DNA from 2 places in the Nonomuraea sp. NPDC049695 genome. Region 1 is predicted to be linked to the other one. Evidence: riboswitches for the same ligand, from Rfam matches in the RefSeq annotation. Region 1 holds a riboswitch; the other holds the start of a gene.

Evidence for each region. A riboswitch is a leader RNA that binds a small molecule or an ion and turns the genes downstream of it on or off. The one in region 1 is predicted to bind glycine.
Region 2: linked by a shared signal. The riboswitch ahead of gcvP (aminomethyl-transferring glycine dehydrogenase) and the one ahead of gcvT (glycine cleavage system aminomethyltransferase GcvT) in region 1 are both predicted to bind glycine.

The regions. Positions count from the first base shown of each region.
Region 1 covers NZ_JBFANV010000005.1:162,645-169,039, forward strand. Annotated here, with positions in the region: gene AB0J64_RS06910 (L-serine ammonia-lyase) at 1-927, opposite strand, end outside; gene gcvH (glycine cleavage system protein GcvH) at 986-1,375, opposite strand; gene gcvT (glycine cleavage system aminomethyltransferase GcvT) at 1,372-2,457, opposite strand; glycine riboswitch at 2,492-2,591, opposite strand; glycine riboswitch at 2,683-2,780, opposite strand; gene AB0J64_RS06925 (gamma-glutamyl-gamma-aminobutyrate hydrolase family protein) at 2,893-3,588, opposite strand; gene AB0J64_RS06930 (3-oxoacyl-ACP reductase) at 3,601-4,365, opposite strand; gene AB0J64_RS06935 (aldehyde dehydrogenase family protein) at 4,371-5,714, opposite strand; gene AB0J64_RS06940 (glutamine synthetase family protein) at 5,724-6,395, opposite strand, start outside.
Region 2 covers NZ_JBFANV010000074.1:1,070-7,464, forward strand. Annotated here, with positions in the region: gene gcvP (aminomethyl-transferring glycine dehydrogenase) at 119-2,944, opposite strand; glycine riboswitch at 3,113-3,212, opposite strand; gene AB0J64_RS42380 (MerR family transcriptional regulator) at 3,351-3,971, opposite strand; gene AB0J64_RS42385 (bifunctional nuclease family protein) at 4,119-4,589, opposite strand; gene AB0J64_RS42390 (MerR family transcriptional regulator) at 4,721-5,374, opposite strand; gene AB0J64_RS42395 (FHA domain-containing protein) at 5,442-5,954, opposite strand; gene AB0J64_RS42400 (mannose-1-phosphate guanyltransferase) at 6,297-6,395, opposite strand, start outside.

The DNA of each region.
Region 1 (6,395 bases):
CGGCACGAAGCGGGTGTAGTACGTCAGGACGGCCGGGATGATGCCGGCGGCGCCGTTGGTGGGGGCGGTGACGATGCGGCCCCCGGCGGCGTTCTCCTCGTTGACCGCCAGCGCGAAGAGCGTCACCCAGTCCATGGCCTGCAGCGGGTCCTTCTCGGCCGGTTCGGACTGCAGGCGGCGATGGAGCTGGTTGGCGCGGCGCTTGACCTTGAGGCCGCCGGGCAGGACGCCCTCCTTGGAGATGCCGCGGTGCACGCACTCCGACATGACCTGCCAGAGCCGCAGCAGGCCCGCGCGGATCTCCTCCTCGGTGCGGCCGAACGCCTTCTCGTTCTCGAGCATGAGGGCCGAGATGGACAGGCCTGTGTTGGAGCAGTGCTTGAGCAGCTCCTCACCGGTGGTGAAGGGGTAGGGCAGTACGGTGTCGTCCGGCTTGATGCGGTCGGCGCCGGTGGCCTTCTCGTCCACGACGAAGCCGCCGCCGACCGAGAAGTAGACCTTCTCCCTCAGCTTCTCGCCATCGGCCGTGTACGCGGTGAAGCGCATGCCGTTCGGGTGCTCGGGCAGCGAGATCTTGCGTTCGAAGACGAGGTGCTCGCCCACGACGAAGGGGATCTCGTGCGTCCCGTACAGCTTGACCATGCCCGACTCGCGCATCTCGGCCAGCCGGCCGTCGATGGAGTCGACGTCCACCAGCTCGGGCTTCTCGCCGGAGAGGCCGAGCAGGACCGCCTTGTCGCTGCCGTGGCCCTTGCCGGTCAGGCCGAGCGAGCCGTACAGGATGGCCTCGACGCGCGCGACCTGCGGGAGCAGGTCGTCCTCGTGCAGCCCGCGGGCGAACTTGTGCGCGGCAGCCATCGGGCCTCCCGTGTGGGAGCTCGACGGGCCGATGCCGATCTTGAAGAGGTCGAAGACGCTGATCGCCATTGATGAGCGCTGCCTTTCATACGGTGCCGGGGCCCGGGCTCGGGCCCCGGCGAACAGGTCAGGACTCGCCTGAGGTGAGTGCCTTGTACTCCTCGGCGGAGAGCACGTCTTCGGGCTCGCCCTCGACGCGCACCCGGAACATCCAGCCATCGCCGTACGGGTCGCTGTTGACCAGGCTGGGGTCGTCCACGACGACCTGGTTCACCTCGACGATCTCACCGCCGACGGGGGTGTAGATCTCGTTCACCGACTTGGTGGACTCCACCTCGCCGACCGAGTCGCCCGCCTCGACGGTGGAGCCGACCTCGGGGAGCTGCACGTAGACGACGTCACCAAGGGAGTCGGCGGCGAAGGCCGTGACGCCGACGGTCACGGTGAGGCCGTCGTCGAGGCCCGCCACCCACTCGTGCTCCTTGGTGTAGCTCAGGTCGTCAGGGATGTTGCTCACTTGTTCCTCCTGTAGAAGGGCAGCTCAACCAGGTCCATAGGTTCTTGGCTGCCCCGGATGTCCACGGCCAGGCCTGATTCGACGCCCGCGTCCACGTAGGCCATCGCGATGGGCTTTCCCAGGGTCTGGGAGGGCGCACCGCTGGTGACCTCGCCGACGACGGCGCCGTCCTTGGTGACCGGGTAGCCGTGGCGCGGCACCCGGCGTCCCCGCGCGACCAGGCCGACGAGACGGCGCCGCGGCGTGTCGTCCTTGACCGCCTCGAGCGCCGACCTGCCGACGAAGTCGCCCGGCTTGTCGAATTTCACCACCTTGCCCAGCCCCGCGTCGAACGGGGTCAGTTCGGCGCTGAGTTCGTTGCCGTACAGCGGCATGCCCGCCTCGAGCCTGAGCGTGTCGCGGGCGGACAGGCCGGCGGGCTTGAGCCCGTGCGGCTCGCCCGCCGCCATGAGCGCGTGCCAGAGCGGCACCGCGTCCTGGTTGGCGACGAACAGCTCGAACCCGTCCTCGCCGGTGTAGCCGGTGCGGGCGATGAGCGCCTGCCGCCCGTCGACCACGCCGGGCAGGCCCGCGTAGTACTTGAGGCCGTCGAGGTCGGCGTCGGTGAGCGTGGCGAGGATCTCCTGGGCTCGGGGCCCCTGTACGGCGATCAGCGCGTACTGGTCCGAGCGATCCTCGACCACCACGTCGTACGCCTTCGACCGCTCTTTCAGCTCATTTCCGACTTTTTCGTAGTTCGAGGCGTTTGCTACGACCATGAACTCCTCGTCGCCCAGCCGGTAGACGATGAGGTCGTCGAGCACCCCGCCGCGCTCGTTCACGATCATGGTGTACCTGGCCCGCCCGGGCGCCAGCGCCGACAGGTGGCCGACCAGCGCGTAGTCGAGGGCCTCGCCCGCCTGCGGCCCGGTCAGGAAGATCTCGCCCATGTGCGAGAGGTCGAACAGCCCGGCCGCCTGCCGGACGGCGTTGTGCTCCGCGGACTCGCTCCCGTACCGGAGCGGCATGAGCCACCCCGCGAAGTCGGTGAGCATGGCGCCGAGGCTCTCGTGAACGTCTCGTAGCGGTGTGGGTCGGGACATTTGTCGCACCTCTGGACAGGATCGGATGCCAGCATCCTCCCCCTCTGTCGTCGATGCCTGAGAGCTTCGCCCGAGTTTTGCCGGACTTTCACCTTCGGCGAGGCCGCGCAGGCCTGCTTTCCAGAGGTCACCCGCCGAGTAAGAAACCTGTCTCAAGCGGACTGCCGCCCTATCGTCGTGCCCGCGATGTCCGTAGCGGCAGTCCACTTGGCAGATTTCTCACTCGGATACCGCGCGGTCCTTTGCCTTGAGAGGTTTGCGGGGAGGGCTTGCTCCTTCAGGGACCCTGACCGGATGTCAGGGTGCTCTCCCGCGCGGTTTTGCCGGTGATGTTCGTCAGCCTAGTGCGGTGATGGGGGTGTTGTCGCGTTCCGGCCTCTCACGAACCGCTCTGGCGAATGGTGGCTTTCCGTCCGGTCGCTGTGGACCCTGCGGTCAGCAGGCGGCGACGAGGGCCTCGAAGAGCGCGCAGTCCTCAGCGGCCTCCGGGTGCCACTGCACGGCCACGGCGAAGGGCGCCGAGTCCAGCTCGACCGCCTCGATCGTGCCGTCGTCGGCGGTCGCGCCGACCGTGAGGCCGGGCGCGAGGCGGTCGATGGCCTGGTGGTGGTAGTGGGGGACCGTCACGGGCCCGGTGCCCAGCGCCTTGGCCACGCGGGTGCCGGGCACGGCGGTGACGGGCAGCGGGCCGAAGCGGCCGGGCGCGGGGGCGTGGTCCGTGTGCCCGACCACGTCGGGGAGGTGCTGGTGGAGGCTGCCCCCGAGGGCGACGTTGAGCACCTGGAGGCCGCGGCAGATGCCCAGGTACGGCAGGCCCGCGTCGAGGGCCGCGCCGATCAGGGCGAACTCCGCCTCATCACGAAATTTCCGGATATAGCCGGTGTGTTCCCCAGGCGGCTCGCCGTACCTCGCCGGGTCGATGTCCCCGCCACCGGCCAGAACGAGCCCGTCCAGGCGGCCCACGACCTGCGCGGGCTCGCCGGCCGGCGGCAGCACGACCGGCTGCCCGCCGGCGCGTACGACCTGCTCCACGTACATGTACGGCAGGAGCGCCACGGTCATGTCCGCCCAGACCGTGAAGTTCGCCGGCTCGACGTACGACGTGATGCCGATGACGGGACGCTGCACCATGATCTCCCAGAGCTAGAGCGGCGTGACGTACGCGCCGGAGATGCCGCCGTCCACCAGGAACTCGCTGCCCGTGATGAACGACGCGTCGTCGCTGGCCAGGAACGCCACCGCCGCCGCGATCTCCGACGCCTCGGCGAAGCGCCCGACGGGGATGTGCACCAGCCGCCGCTGTGCCCGCTCCGGGTCCTTGGCGAACAGCTCCTGCAGCAAGGGCGTGTTCACCGGCCCGGGGCAGAGCGCGTTCACCCTGATGCCCTCCCTGGCGAACTGCACGCCCAGCTCGCGCGTCATCGCGAGCACCCCGCCCTTGGAGGCCGTGTACGAGATCTGCGAGGTCGCCGAGCCCATGACCGCCACGAAGGACGCGGTGTTGATGATCGAGCCCTTGCCCTGCCGCCGCATGTACGGGATGACGTGCTTGCAGCAGAGGTAGACGCTGGTGAGGTTCACCTCCTGGACCCGGCGCCAGGCGTCGATGCCGGTCTCCAGGATGGAGTCGTCGTCGGGCGGCGAGATGCCCGCGTTGTTGAAGGCGATGTCCACGCTGCCGTAGGTGTCGAAGGCCGTCTGGAACATCCTGACGACATCGTCCTCGCTGGTCACGTCGGCCTTGACGAAGAGGCCGCCGACCTCGTTCGCCGCCTTGACCCCCGCCTCCTCGTCGATGTCCACGCAGACGACCTTGGCGCCCTCCTCGGCGAACCTGCGCACGGTGGCCAGCCCGATGCCGCTGCCCGCACCGGTGATGACCGCCACCCGATCCTGCAAACGCTGCACTGCATTCACTCCCAGGAGATGAAGACGTTCTTGGTCTCGGTGAACGCCGCCAGGGCGTCGGGGCCGAGTTCCCTGCCGAGCCCGGACTGCTTGAAGCCGCCGAACGGCGTCCAGTAGCGGACCGACGAGTGCGAGTTGACCGACAGATTGCCCGCCTCGACCGCCCTGGCCACGCGGAGCGCCCGCCCGACGTCCCGGGTCCAGATGGAGCCGCTCAGGCCGTAGGGGGTGTCGTTCGCGATCCGTACGGCCTCGGCCTCGTCCTGGAAGCGCACCACCGACACGACCGGCCCGAAGATCTCCTCGGTGAACGCCGGGTCCGTCACCTCGGGCGTCAGCACGGTCGGCGGGAACCAGTAGCCCTTGCCGTCGGGGCAGGCTCCCTGCAGGTAGGGGGTGCCGCGGACGAAGCCGCGCACGCGGTCGAGGTGTTCGGCGCTGATCAGCGGGCCCATCTCGGTGCTCTCGTCGAGCGGGTCGCCGACCTTGACGCCGCGTACGGCCGTCGCCAGGCGGTCCATGAACGCGTCGTACACCTCGGCCTGGACGAGGAGCCGGGACCGGGCACAGCAGTCCTGGCCGGAGTTGTCGAAAACGGCGTAGGGGGCGGTTGCCGCGGCCTTCTCGAGATCGGCGTCCGCGAAGACGATGTTCGCGGACTTGCCGCCCAGCTCCAGCGTGACCCGCTTGACGTGCCGCGCCGCCTTGGCGGCGATCTCCTTGCCCACCTCGGTCGAGCCGGTGAACACGATCTTCGCCACGCCGGGGTGCTCCACGAGGCGGGCACCCGCCACCTCCCCTGCCCCAGGCAGAACCTGGAGCACCCCCTCGGGGAGGCCCGCGGCGAGGGCCAGCTCGGCCAGCCTCAGCGCGGTCAGCGGGGTCCACTCGGCCGGTTTGACGATCACCGTGTTGCCGGCCGCGAGCGCCGGGGCCATGCCCCAGGACATGATCATCATAGGGAAGTTCCACGGCACGATGACACCGACGACGCCCAGCGGCTCCTGGAACGTGATGTCCACGCCCCCGGGCACCGGGATCTGCCTGCCGTGATCGCGTTCGGGGGCGCCGGCGTAGAAGTGGAGCACGTCACGCACGTTGCCGGCGGCCCAGCGGGCGTTGCCGATCGGGTGGCCGGCGTTGGCCAGCTCCAGGAGCGCCAGCTCCTCGCCGTGCTCGTCCACCAGGTCCGCGAACCTGCGCAGCAGCCGCGCCCGGTCGCCCGGCGACACCTTCCGCCAGCTCTCGTACGCCTTCCTGGCACGCTCCACGGCCCGGTCGACCTCGGCGGCGTCGGCCAGTTCGACGTCGGCCACGACGTCCTCCGTGGCCGGATTAACGATCTTCATGCGCCCCATTCACATCCGCTCGAAACCACGGAAAAGCTCCCAATCGGTGACCGCCGCGTCGAACGCGGCCAGCTCCACCCGCGCGTTGTTCGCGTAGTGCTCGACCACATCCTCGCCGAACGTCTCACGCGCCAGCTTCGACCCCTCGAACAGCGCCAGCGCGTCGCGCAGCGTGTGGGGGACGGTCTCGGCGCCGGAGTCGTAGGCGTTGCCCTCGTACGCGCTCTCCAGCGGCAACTCGTTGTCGATGCCGTGCAGCCCGGCCGCGATCAGCGCGGACACCGCGAGGTACGGGTTGACGTCGCCGCCCGGGACCCGGTTCTCGACGCGCAGCGACAGGCCGTGGCCGACCAGCCTCAGCGAGCAGGTGCGGTTGTCCACGCCCCACTTGACGGCCGTGGGCGCGAAGCTGCCGGGGACGTAGCGCTTGTAGGAGTTGATGTTGGGCGCGTACATGAGGGTGAGCTCGCGCAGGCAGGCGAGCTGACCGGCGACGAAGCGGGCGCCGAGCGGGGAGAGCCCGTACGGCCCCTCGCCCGCCATCACCGGATCGCCCTCGCTGCTCCGCAGTGAGATGTGGATGTGGCAGGAATTGCCCTCGCGCTGGTTGGGCTTGGCCATGAAGGTGATCGACTTGCCCTCCTGGGCGGCGATCTCCTTGGCGCCGGTCTTGTAGATGAC
Region 2 (6,395 bases), on a different contig from region 1:
GACCGGCTTCGTACCTTGACGCAACAGCAGGCGCGGCAGCCCCGTCAACACAACGGGACTGCCGCGCCTGAGGGCTGCCTGGTCCTCGTACGCGAAGCGACGAGGACCAGGCAGGCCACTAGTCCTCGTAGGCCTCGAGGGGCGGGCAGGAGCACACCAGGTTCCGGTCCCCGTACGCCTGGTCGATCCGCCGCACCGGCACCCAGTACTTCCCGTCCCGCAGCGACGGCACCGGATAGGCCGCCTCGCTCCGCGAGTAGGGGTGCGGCCACTCGTCCGCGCTGACCGACTCGGCCGTGTGTGGGGCGTTGCGCAGAGGATTGTCCGTCTTGTCGTACTCCCCGGACGCCACCTTGGAGATCTCCCCGCGGATGGCGATCATCGCGTCCACGAACCGGTCGAGCTCCCCGAGGTCCTCGCTCTCGGTCGGCTCGATCATCAGCGTCCCGGCGACGGGGAACGACATGGTGGGCGCGTGGAAGCCGTAGTCGATGAGCCGCTTGGCCACGTCGTCCACGGTGACCCCGGTCTCCTTGGTGATCTGCCGCAGGTCGATGATGCACTCGTGGGCCACCAGCCCGCCGCGGCCGGTGTAGAGCACGGGGTAGTGCGGGGCGAGCCGCCTGGCCAGGTAGTTCGCCGACAGGATGGCCTGCTCGGTGGCCGCCGTGAGCCCTTCCGAGCCCATCATCCTGACGTACGCCCACGAGATCGGCAGGATCCCCGCCGACCCGTACGGCGCCGCCGAGACCGGCCCGACCGGAGTCCCGTTGTGCAGGGGGTGACCGGGCAGGTAGGCCGCCAGGTGGCCGCGTACCGCGACGGGACCGACGCCGGGACCGCCGCCCCCGTGCGGGATGCAGAACGTCTTGTGCAGGTTGAGGTGGGACACGTCGGCCCCGAACTCGCCCGGCTTGGCCAGCCCGACGAGCGCGTTGAGGTTGGCCCCGTCCACGTACACCTGGCCGCCGGCCTCGTGCACCTTGGCGCAGACCTCGGTGATCGACTCCTCGTACACGCCGTGCGTCGAGGGATACGTGACCATGATCGCGGCCAGGCGGTCACGGTGCTTGTCGATCTTGGCGTCGAGGTCGGCCAGGTCGATGTTGCCGTCGGAGTCGCAGGCCACGACCACGACCCGCATGCCGGCCATGACGGCGCTGGCCGCGTTGGTGCCGTGGGCGGAGGACGGGATGAGGCAGACGTCGCGGCTGTCCTGGCCGCCCGCGCGGTGGTAGGCGCGGATGGCCAGCAGCCCGGCGAACTCACCCTGCGAGCCCGCGTTCGGCTGGATGGAGACGCGGTCGTAGCCGGTCACCTCGGCCAGCCAGTCCTCCAGCGTCCCGATCAGCTCCCGGTAGCCCGCGACCTGGTCGTCGGGCGCGTACGGGTGGATCCCGGCGAACTCGGGCCAGGTGATCGGCTCCATCTCGGTGGTCGCGTTCAGCTTCATCGTGCAGGAGCCGAGCGGGATCATCGAGCGGTCGAGCGCGATGTCCTTGTCCTGGAGCTTGCGCAGGTAGCGCAGCATCGCGGTCTCGGAGCGGTGGCTGTGGAAGACCGGGTGGGTCAGGTACGCCGACTCGCGCAGCAGCGAGGCGGGCAGCGCGTCGGAGTCGAGCTCCGCGCCGGTGCGGTCGATCCCGAACGCGGCCCACACCTTGGCCAGCTCGGCGGCCCCGGTCTTCTCGTCGCAGGAGACGGAGACGTGGTCCTCGTCGGCCTGCCAGAGGTTGACGCCCCGCTCGGCGGCGGCGCTCACCACGTCGGCGGCCCCACCGGGAACGCGGACGAGCACGGTGTCGAAGAACTCCCGGTGCACGACCTCCAGCCCCGCCTCGCGCAGCCCGTCGGCGAGGGCCACGGCGTGCCGGTGGATCCGGTGGGCGATCCGGCGCAGCCCCTCGGGGCCGTGGTAGACGGCGTACATGCCGGCGATGACGGCGAGCAGGACCTGCGCGGTGCAGATGTTGCTGGTGGCCTTCTCGCGGCGGATGTGCTGCTCGCGGGTCTGCAGGGCCAGCCGGTACGCGGGGTCGCCGTCGGCGTCCACCGACACGCCGACGAGCCGCCCGGGGAGCTGGCGCTGCAGGCCCTCGCGTACGGACATGTACGCGGCGTGCGGCCCGCCGAACCCGAACGGCACGCCCAGCCGCTGTGAGGACCCGATCGCGATGTCGGCGCCCAGCTCGCCGGGGGCGGCCACGAGCGTCAGGGCCAGCAGGTCGGCGGCGGCCACGACGAGCGCGCCCGCCTCGTGCGCGGCGGCGGCCACGGCGCGGAAGTCACGCAGCCGGCCGGACGCGCCCGGGTACTGCACCAGCAGGCCGAAGCACTCGGGCAGCTCGCCGTCGAGGGAGTGCTCCACGAGCTCGATGCCGAGGGGCTCGGCGCGGGTGGCGAGCACGGCCTTGGTCTGCGGCAGCGCGTCGGCGTCGACCACGAACACATTGCTCTTGGACCTGCCCGCCCGGCGGGCCAGCGTCATCGCCTCGGCGGCGGCCGTGGCCTCGTCGAGGAGAGAGGCGCCCGCGACGGGCAGACCGGTCAGGTCGGTGACGACGGTCTGGAAGTTCAGCAGCGCCTCGAGGCGGCCCTGCGAGATCTCCGGCTGGTACGGGGTGTAGGCGGTGTACCAGCCCGGGTTCTCCAGCAGGTTGCGGCGGATGACCGCGGGCGTGATCGTGTCGTGGTAGCCCAGGCCGATCATCGAGGTGAGCACGCGGTTGCGCCCGGCCAGGGCGCGCAGCTCGGCGATGGCCTCGTCCTCCCCGACGGCTGCGGGCAGCTTGAGCCGGTCCTTGGCCCTGATGGCCTCGGGGACGGCCACCGCCACCAGGTCAGCCACGGACTCGAAGCCCACGGCCTCGAGCATGCGCTGCTGCTCAGCCTCCGACGGGCCGATGTGCCTGGACGAGAACGGCGGAGCTGACAGGTCGGTCATGGAAAGTGCCTCCCGAGGCTATGGAGACCGGCGCCAGGGCGCGGGCGAGTGCCGGATCTCCCCCTCTGTCAGCGCGGCGGGACCGCGACCTGAGAGCTTCACCCCGGTAACGGGGCTTGCACCGTCGGTGAGACGCGCCTGGCGGGCGCGCCTGCTTTCCAGAGTTGCCTCGCCCGAGCGGTACGGGGTGCCTGAGAGATTCCGGGGAGGGTTGCTCCTTCGGCGCCCGGGGGCCCGTGGGCCCCAGGGACTCTCCCGCACGGGGTCGTCAGCCTTGCTGTCCTAGGGTACAACCCTATCCGTTACGGGCGAATTTCCACGACACGGGGCAAAGAGAACTTTCCCGGTATGTTTCCCGGGCCCACCACAAGCGGCGGCGGGCCACTCAGGCAACGGGGCGTGTGAGTCAGCCCATGCGCCGGGCGCGGCGACGGCGGGCCAGTTCGTCAGCGGGGTGGTCGGCCGGGACGCTGTCCTCGACCGCCGCTCGTTCCCCCGGCAGCTCCGCGAGGGAGCCCTCGACCTCGCGCCAGACCCGGCCGAGCGCGATGCCGAACACGCCCTGGCCGCCCTGGAGCAGGTCGATCACCTCATCGGCCGAGGTGCACTCGTAGACACTGACACCGTCGCTCATCAGCGTGATCTGCGCGAGGTCGGCCACCCCGCGGTCACGCAGGTGCTGCACGGCCGTGCGGATCTGCTGGAGCGAGACCCCGGTGTCGAGGAGCCGCTTGACGACTTTGAGCACCAGGATGTCGCGGAAGCTGTAGAGCCGCTGGGAGCCGGAGCCCTGCGCGGCTCTTATCGTGGGCTCCACGAGGCCCGTGCGCGCCCAGTAGTCGAGCTGCCTGTAGGTGATGCCGGCTGCCGCGCAGGCCGTCGGCCCGCGATAGCCGATGTCGGCCGGCAGCGCCGTCGGCTGCTCGTCGAAGAGCAGACCCTGCTCTCCGGCACGCTGCCGCGCACTCTCGCGCCGTACCGGATCTTCCTGGCCGGCCGTCTTTCCCTCGCCGCTGCTGACCGCCACGCGGACCTCCGGCTTTCTCTCATCCCGTGGTCTGATCTGGGGGTTCGTAAAGGGCGACCACGGGTTTCACTTGCACCGTAGGACCGTGACCATGCTCAGTCAACGATCCGGCTCGGCGCGTCGTGAAGCGTAAATGCACCGAAATACCTACCCCGCCCTGCCGAAGTCTTCGGGCGTGATCGTGTCAAGGAACTCCCTGAACTTCTCCACCTCGTCTTCCTGGTCGTCCGGGATGATGACACCGGCCTCCTGGACGACCTCCTCGCTGGCGAAGATGCGCGCTCCGGTGCGCAGGGCGAGCGCGATCGAGTCGGACGGGCGCGCGCTCACCTCCACGCCGTTGGAGAACACCAGGTCGGCGAAGAAGATGCCGTCGCGCAGGGCGACGATGTTGACCGCTCGCAGGCCCACCCCCAGAGCGCTCAGCACGTCTCGGAAGAGGTCGTGGGTGAGCGGCCGCGGTGGGGGCTCCTCCGCTTGGGCCAGGGCGATGGCTGTCGCCTCGGTCATGCCAATCCATATAGGAAGGAACCGCTCCCCGTGTGCCTCCTTGAGCAAGACGATCGGCTGATTTGTGGGCATTTCTACTCGAACGCCCACGACCTCCATCTGCAACACGGGCTGCTCCGTATTCCTGACCGGTCACCCGGCACAGCTATTTGGCTCGTCGCTTCTGCACTGGCTACTGCAATTCAACGTAACACCCGGCGGGCCTGAAGTGCTCCTCCACCTCCCGGCCCGAGGCACCCTCAGCGCCCCAGGACGGAGCGGATCCCCGACCGCACAAGGGATGCGTGCAAATCGAGCAAAAGGGTGGAAAGCTCCCGCGCGACCTCGTCGGCCTCCCCGATGGCGCCGGGGGCTCGCCGCTTGAGTATGGGGGCGACGGCCTGCTCGACCAGGCCGCACTCGCGCTCGGCCGCCGCCTTGACCGCGCGCAGGTGGCGGGCGTGCAGGCCGAAGCGGGCCAGGGAGCCGACGCTGCGGGCCACGTTGAGCGCCTCCTCGTCGTAGCGCCTGGCCACCGGGGCGAGCAGCCCGTAGTCCTCCAGCTCGGTGAGCGTCTCCTCGTCGATCCCGGCCGCCTCGAGCAGCTCGGCCCGGCTGAGCCGGACCTCCTGCTTGTCCTGCAGGGCGCGCGGGCGGCCGAAGCTCTCCGTCATCCTGTCCTTGATCACCCGCAGCGGCAGGTAGTGGTCGCGCTGCTCGGTCAGGATGAAGCGGAGCTGCTCCACGTGCAGGTGGGTGAACTTGCGGTAGCCGGACGGGCTGCGCTCGGGCTCGATCAGCCCCTCACCCTCCAAGAACCGGATCTTGGAGATCGTCACATCGGGGAACTCGCCCTGCAGCAGCGCGAGCACCTCCCCGATGCTCATGTGCGAGCGGGCCGCCTGTGCGCTCATGCGGCCTCCCTCGGGGGCCCCATGAGCTCACATGAGGCTGTGCTTGTCGGTCGCTCGCTTCGCTCGCTCATGTGCCGGCGGTGGTCCTCATCAGGAAGAGGAGGCGGAACTTGCCGATCTGCACCTCGTCTCCGGAGTGCAGGGGGACCTCCTCGATGCGCTCCCTGTTGACGTAGGTGCCGTTGAGGCTGCCCACGTCGCGCACGGAGAACTGGCCACCGCGGTGCCGGTAGAACTCGACGTGGCGGCGGGAGACCGTGATGTCGTCGAGGAAGATGTCGCTCTCCGGATGGCGCCCGGTCGTGGTGAGGTCCTTGTCGAGCCGGAATCGGCTCCCCTGGTTGGGGCCCCTGGTCACCGTGAGCAACGCCGTGCCGGGCGGCAGCTGCTCGACGAGCGCCCGCTCGGCCAGGAGCATGTCGCCTGTCTCAGCCTCGTACGCCTCGATTCCCGCGATGGAGATCGTCGATGTGGTGTCCCCGGAGACCTCGGGTCTGGTCAGCGGTGACCCACAACGGGAACAGAAACGGGCATCCTCGGGGTTGGCGTGCCCGCACTGCGTGCAGTAGACGCTCGGCATCGATCGGCTCGGCCTCCTACCGCGAAGACGCGGCGACGGTGCTCATGGGCGCGCCTCGCTTCGCTTTTTCAAGTTTGCGAATGCCGCAACATACGCTGATCAGCGGCAAAGGTCAAGGCGGGGCACTGGACTGTTGGTTTGGACGCAGACAAAGTTACCGCCGCCCCCGCCCCGTGGTCCATGCCGCCGCGCGTTTCTACATTACGATCTTGCGGCACTCTGTGCGCAAACCGAAAGACGTATTCGGGGACTGACTGTGAGCAGCGGGCGCCCGCACCCGTCATCCCACCACCTCCCTCACCCTGCGTGAGCGCTGGTGACAGCACTGATCCACTGGGCCGATCAACCGGCGGCCTGCTCGACGATGCGGGCCCACCGCTCGAGCAGCGCCTGGGCGCTGTCCATGTCGTTCGCCTCGGCCCACAGGTCCGTGACGGGCTC